DNA from 2 places in the Undibacterium sp. genome. Region 2 is predicted to be linked to the other one. Evidence: predicted binding sites of a transcription regulator. Region 2 holds the regulator's gene; the other holds the start of a gene.
What was found. Region 2 encodes LexA, which represses DNA repair genes until DNA is damaged. Its sites were predicted from a motif close to ACTGTATNNNNATACAGT; they were not measured.
Positions count from the first base shown of each region.

Region 1: the regulator LexA is predicted to act here: its motif matches at 1,667-1,684, upstream of Q8K39_RS07605 (VRR-NUC domain-containing protein).

Region 1 covers NZ_JAUXQE010000013.1:27,565-30,933, reverse strand. Annotated here, with positions in the region: gene Q8K39_RS07615 (DUF5655 domain-containing protein) at 108-1,046, opposite strand; gene Q8K39_RS07610 (hypothetical protein) at 1,107-1,472, opposite strand; gene Q8K39_RS07605 (VRR-NUC domain-containing protein) at 1,710-3,369, shown strand, end outside; gene Q8K39_RS07600 (ATP-dependent DNA helicase) at 3,368-3,369, shown strand, end outside.
Region 2 covers NZ_JAUXQE010000007.1:148,067-151,435, reverse strand. Annotated here, with positions in the region: gene lon (endopeptidase La) at 1-1,028, shown strand, start outside; gene lexA (transcriptional repressor LexA) at 1,186-1,842, opposite strand; gene rpsF (30S ribosomal protein S6) at 2,106-2,474, shown strand; gene priB (primosomal replication protein N) at 2,502-2,801, shown strand; gene rpsR (30S ribosomal protein S18) at 2,811-3,095, shown strand; gene rplI (50S ribosomal protein L9) at 3,122-3,369, shown strand, end outside.

The sequences.
Region 1 (3,369 bases), on a different contig from region 2:
TAAGGACATGAAGTGCCCACCGAACAAGGCAGATAAATCGATTGAATTTTGTTTGAAACAAGCGAAGGATTTGTGTCAGAGTGAAGTATTGCAAATCATAGAAATACTCAAACGGGTTTAAATACTTTACCCTCATACGCTTGCAATATAAGCGACTTAGCATTTTCAAAATCATCACCGTTTGAAACAGACACTTCCAAATCGCCTGTCCCCCAGTGGCCGCTATTGCTTACGTTCCTGCAATTCGCAGGCATAACAGCAAACTGCGCTGGGTAGATATGCAAATACAGCACGATGCGATTCTTTTGCAGAACAACAGTGGCAAAATTTTTCAGGCGCTTGAATGCGACATAGAGCTTGAGCTCTTTTCGTTCTACGTCATCACCTAGAGAGGCAATGAAGTCTTCAACGGTCGTCAATAATTCGCGTAGATGAGGTGACAATTCATGTAACCATTCTGCATATGACTTGTCGCCACTCCTGGGTCGATTGACGGCACTGGTCTCGCTGATCGCTTTGTTGATGGCTTTAGGTGTGGGATTGCTGCCACCGTTGGCTTGTTCCAATAGCAGTAAGTCTTCACCAAATAAGCGATAGCGTATTAGCTCAATATTGCGATCTATCTGCTGCACTGCATGTGCATCAAACTTGGTGAAGTCAGCGGCGATGCAAACCAGGCGTGGGGCGCTCCAGTCTATGCTGGCTGCGGCAGTATCATCCAACTTTTTAGCGACTAATAGCTGGAACTCTGCCTGGTGATCCATTAACCAATCAAGATAATATAAGCCCTGATTGATAACATTTTCAGACACAGAACGCTTGTATTCCAAAATCACTGGGCAGGCGTTTTCATCCAGGCCTAGCGTATCTATACGCCCGCCATGTGTTTTTCCGGTGCTGTATTCAGATGCCAGAAAACGTATGCGCAACAGGTTTGTCAGGTTACTTTCTATCAGGGTTTGCAGAGGCCGTTCAAGGCCAGATGCATCGCCTTGCAACATGGTGGCTTTGCCATCGCTCAGGCGGAACAGGCTGATTTCACTCATTTTATTTTGTTGTCTTTTAAAGTAGCAATTGACGCATTATCAGAGCGAAGCGCCAATAACTCAATACCTATGCTCATCCACCAAATGCTTATTAAAGCTGTACTTGCTGCCACCTTGCAGCACGTCAGTCAGGCGCTTGGGGTTGGCTGATGAAATGAAGATGTCGGCGATGCCGTCCTTGACGCGGAACTTGGTAGCGGGGCTTAGGATGTTGTTGGCTTTGATCGTCAGGTGGCGGATGATTTTGGCTTTTTCGCTGCAGATGAGGAAGTGGTTTTCTTTTCTGAAGTTGGTCAGGGGGATGTTGAGCCACCAGCCTTCGTCGTTGCCGTAGCGGACGACTTGGGAGAATTGGGTGTTGCCTTCGTTGAGGACGTTGGCTTGCAGGGAATCGTTGGCGATTTGGATGGCTTCGGCTTTGTTCATTTTTTTGTCTTCTTTGGCGTTTGGGTGGGATTCATGAGCAGGGTTGCTGCCTGGGTATTCGACGGAAACCCATCCCTATCCCTGCCTTTCCCTTGAAGGGAAAGGAGTATATGGCAGTATTTTAACCGCTGGGCCTTCAATACAGACGGAATTGGTCACAGTTCTCGTTTACCCTTCATCCCACATTGCGTTAAACTGTATGCATATACAGTTATTTAAACGCTACTCCCCTGCCCCATGCTTGCCAATCTGGATAATCCTTTTTACTACTTAGAAAACTTCCAGGCCGTGCTGGACTGGGTGGGTGGGCGTTATGCGGATTTGTTGGCTGCTGATGAGCAGGCGTTTATTGCGCAGTTTGGAAGCCTGCCGCAGGCGTCGCGGGCTTTGTTTGTGCGGATGGTGATGCGCAAGGGTTGCGTGTTCAGGGCCAGCAAGCTGGTGTATGCCGAGATTGGTGAGACCAGGGCGGCCATGCAGGCACTGGTGGATGTGGGCTGGGTGCAGGCGGATCCTGTGGTCGATATTGCTGGCTTGTTTGATTTGCTGCAAAAGCCTGAGCTGGCGCTGGTGCTGGCGATGAAGCCTGCTGAAAAGAAATTGTCCAAGGCTGAGCAACTGGGTTTGTTTAGTTTGCGGCATACGGGTAGCCAGGCTTTTTCTGGCTGGTGTGCGGGTGTTTTGGGCGATGTGGCTTACCAGGTGCTGAACAAGGATTTGTGTGACCGTTTGCGGTTGCTGTTTTTTGGCAACCTGTATCAGGACTGGTCTGAGTTTGTGTTGTCTGACCTGGGTATCTTCCAGTATGAAAAGGTGGAGTTTTCTGCAGCCTCGCGCGGCTTTGGCTGTCGTGCTGATATTGATGCTTATCTGGCTTTGCATGCCTGTCGTGAGGCTTTTCATGCGGAACAGCCTGTGCCTGAGGTGCTGGCGCAACTGGCTGCGACTGGTTTGCATGCATTGGACAATGTCTGGCTGGCGAGCCGCCGTAACCGTTTGCTGTATCAGATTGGTGAGTATCTGGAAAAGCAAAAGGACTGGGCGCTGGCGCAGCAGGTGTATGCGGGTTGCACTTACCCTGGTGCGCGCTTGCGGGCCATACGTGTGCTGGAGAAATGCGAACAGACGCAGGCTGCCTATGATTTGCTGATGCTGGCACAGCAAGCACCTGAGAGTGAGGCAGAGCATCAGCAGATGTTGCGCATAGCACCGCGCCTTGCCCGCAAGCTGGGGCTGGCTAAAGCCGCCAAGGCGACCAGCAAGCCACCGACAGAACTGGCCTTGCGCCTGCCATTACCGCAAGAAGATTATGTGGTCGAGTATGTGGTGCGTGGTCATTTGCATACAGATGATGCGCCGGTGTTTTATGTGGAGAATGCGCTCATTAATTCTCTGTTTGGCTTATTGTGCTGGCCTGTGATTTTCAAGGCGATGCCAGGGGCATTTTTTCACCCCTTCCAGCGTGGGCCAGCAGATTTAATGAGTGTTGATTTTCAGGCGCGGCGGGCGGATGATTTTGCTGCCTGTTTTGCGCAGCTTGATACAGGTGCTTATCGCCAGACCATACGGCAAACTTATGCGGCCAAGTCTGGTTTGCAATCACCCTTTGTGTTTTGGAGTGCGCTGTCTGAAGACTTGCTGGAGATGGCGCTGGCTTGCATACCTGCTCAGCATTTGAAGCATAGTTTTGAGCGCATTTTGCTCGACATCCGGGCCAACCGTAATGGCTTTCCTGACTTGATACAGTTTTGGCCGCAAGAGCAACGTTATCAGATGATAGAGGTCAAAGGCCCTGGCGATAAGCTGCAGGATAACCAGAAGCGCTGGCTGGATTTTTGTGCCACGCACGATATGCCAGTGACAGTGTGCTACCTGGAATGGCAAGAGGTTGAACAGT
Region 2 (3,369 bases):
ATGTGATGTTTGTAGCGACCTCCAATTCCTACAATATCCCGCCAGCTTTGCTCGACAGGATGGAAGTCATTCGTCTGTCGGGTTATACCGAGGATGAAAAAACTAGCATTGCGCAACGTTATCTGTTACCTAAGCAAATCAAGAACAATGGTTTGAAAGAAGGCGAAATCACCGTGGCAGAAAGTGCCTTGCGTGACATCATTCGCTATTACACACGCGAAGCAGGCGTGCGCTCGCTGGAAAGGGAGATCTCCAAGATTTGCCGCAAGGTCGTGAAAATGCTCTTGCTGAAAAAGACCGAGAAAAAAGCCACGGTCAATTCCAAGAACCTGGATAAGTACTTGGGTGTGCGTCGTTATGACTTTGGCGTTGCCGTCAAGGATAACCAGGTTGGCCAGGTCGTTGGCTTGGCCTGGACTGAAGTGGGCGGCGATTTACTCACTATAGAAGCTGTCGCCATGCCAGGTAAAGGTGGTGTCATCCGTACTGGTACTCTGGGTGATGTCATGAAAGAATCGATCGAAGCAGCCCGCACTGTAGTACGCAGCCGCGCCAAGCGTCTGGGTATCAAGGCAGATGTATTCGAAAAGAGTGACATTCATATCCACGTACCTGAAGGTGCAACACCAAAAGATGGTCCATCTGCCGGTATCGCCATGACCACGGCGCTCGTATCCGTGTTCACTGGCATCCCGGTCCGCGCAGATGTTGCCATGACTGGTGAGATCACATTGCGCGGCGAAGTCTTGCCTATCGGTGGCTTGAAAGAGAAATTGCTGGCGGCTCATCGCGGCGGTATCAAGACTGTGCTGATACCTGAGGAAAATGCCAAGGATCTGACTGAGATTCCTGATAATGTCAAAAACAAGCTGGAAATCATCCCGGTAAGGTGGATAGACAAAGTCCTCGAAATTGCACTGGAATCCCAGCCCGTTCCTTTGGTTGACGAACCAGTAGCCGTGGTGGCGTCTACACCGGCAGCTGCTCCAACAGAAGCAACAGCTGATACTACTGTGGTCAAGCACTAAGTAATGTATGTTTCTGAAATGAAAAACGTCCGGATATCCGGACGTTTTTTTATGTCAACCGCTAACGAAAGTTTGGTGGCAAGCTGGTGTCAATAAGTTTGTGATTCTGCCTTTACATGAAATACTTGAGAGGGCAAAAATCATGCACAGGTTAATCTCAAACCCAGTTGCGCATGAGGCCAACCGCCAGCCCTTCCAGCGCGAAATCTTCTTCCGTGTCACTGATTTTAATGACAGGATAATCGGGGTTTTCCGGTATTAGTTCTATCAGGTTACCAGTCTTGTTATAGCGTTTCACTGTCACATCATTACCCAGGCGTGCAACGACGATCTGGCCATTGCGGGCACTGTCGGCTTTTTTTACTGCCAGCAAGTCGCCATCAAATATACCGGCATCGCGCATAGACATGCCGCGTACCTTTAGTAAAAAGTCAGGTTTGGCAGAGAACAGGGAAGGGTCAACATGGTAAGTGGATTCAATATGCTCGCTGGCGAGGATGGGCGAACCAGCAGCGACGCGGCCCACCAGTGGCAGGCTGAGTTGAATCAAGGTAGAGTGAAGTGGGGGCGGTTGTTTGCCGGTGATATGGTTGGACAGCTTCGATTCCAGCAGTCGAATGCCGCGTGAGGTACCTGCCGCAATTTCTATAACCCCTTTGCGTGCCAGTGCTTGCAAATGTTCTTCTGCAGCATTGGTTGAGCGAAACCCCAATTCTGTTGCAATCTCAGCGCGTGTAGGGGGAAAGCCTGTGTTTTGAATGGCATCTTTAATCAGGTTAAGAATTTGTTCCTGGCGGGCGGTGAGTTTAAGCATGGTGTTTTCTAGTGTGAAGGTGCTGTATATACAAGCAGTCTGTATTTTTATACAGTAGAGCTGAATATGCAAGTCAAAATCCTCGAGATCTGTCCGAAATGTGAAAAAATACCTCACTTTAACGTCTAAATTGGCCTATAAAGCAGCTAAGTCACTGATCCAATTGATCAATATGAAAAACTGGGTTATTATTATCGGCTTTCCTCTTCCCGCACTCGTCTTGACGCCGAGGCGGGCTATTTTATTGTCCACAAGGAGAATATATGCGTCATTATGAAATCGTATTTATCGTACATCCCGATCAGAGCGAGCAAGTTCCTGCAATGATCGAACGCTACAAGGCAAGTGTTGTAGCTCGTGGTGGTCAAATCCATCGCGTTGAAGACTGGGGCCGTCGTCAACTGGCTTACATGATTCAAAAATTGGCTAAAGCGCACTATGTTTGCATGAACATCGAATGCGATGCTGAAACTCTGCTCGAGTTGGAAACAGCATTTAAATTCAATGATGCTGTTTTGCGTCACCTGACAGTCAAATTGAAAAAAGCAGAAACAACACCTTCTCCTATGATGAAAGCTGTTCAGAAAGAAGATGCTGCAAAAGCGCAACGTGTTGAAGCGCCTGCTGCTTAATAATTGACAAAGGTCGCGTAAAAAATAGTGAATCAGCTGAAGCTCGTAGCACGGATTGTGGAAAAAAGCGCATTGCGTTACACCCCGGCCGGTATCCCGATAGCTTCTGCTACCTTGATGCATAGTTCAGAAACTCGTGAGGCGAACACAGTTCGGCAGGTCGAGTTTGAAATTTCTGCAATGGCTGCTGGTGAAATATCCCAGCGGTTTACAGAAATTGCCTTGGAGCAGCCCATGGAATTCACTGGTTTTTTAGCGCGCAAAAATCGCAATAGCAAAAGTCTCGTTTTTCACGTCACTGAATTCGGGACAACTTTACTAGATTAGGAGCCAAAAATGGCATTCGGTAAAAAATTCGACAAAAGCAAATTGAAGCAAAAGCGCCAACAACAAAATCCTTTGTTCAAGCGTAAAAAATTCTGCCGCTTCACAGCAGCACATGTAGAAAAAGTTGACTACAAAGATATCGACACACTGAAAGATTTCGTGCAAGAAAACGGCAAAATCATGCCAGCACGTTTGACCGGTACAAAAGCGCTGTATCAACGTCAAGTTGACACTGCAATCAAACGTGCACGTTACCTCGCGTTGCTGCCATACACTGATTTGCACACAGCGTAATTGACGACAAGGTAAAGGAGAAAAATATGCAAGTTATTCTGTTGGATAAAGTCGTTAATCTCGGCAATCTGGGTGATGTAGTTCGCGTTAAAGACGGCTATGCACGTAACTTTTTGATTCCACAACGTATGGCTCGTCGTGCAACGACGGCTGCAGTTGCTGAATTCGAAGCAAAACGCGCTGAGCTGGAAAAAGCAGCGGCCGCTAAATTGGCAACTGCTCAAGCTCAAGGCGAAAAACTGTCTGGTTTGACTGTTCAAATCACACAAAAATC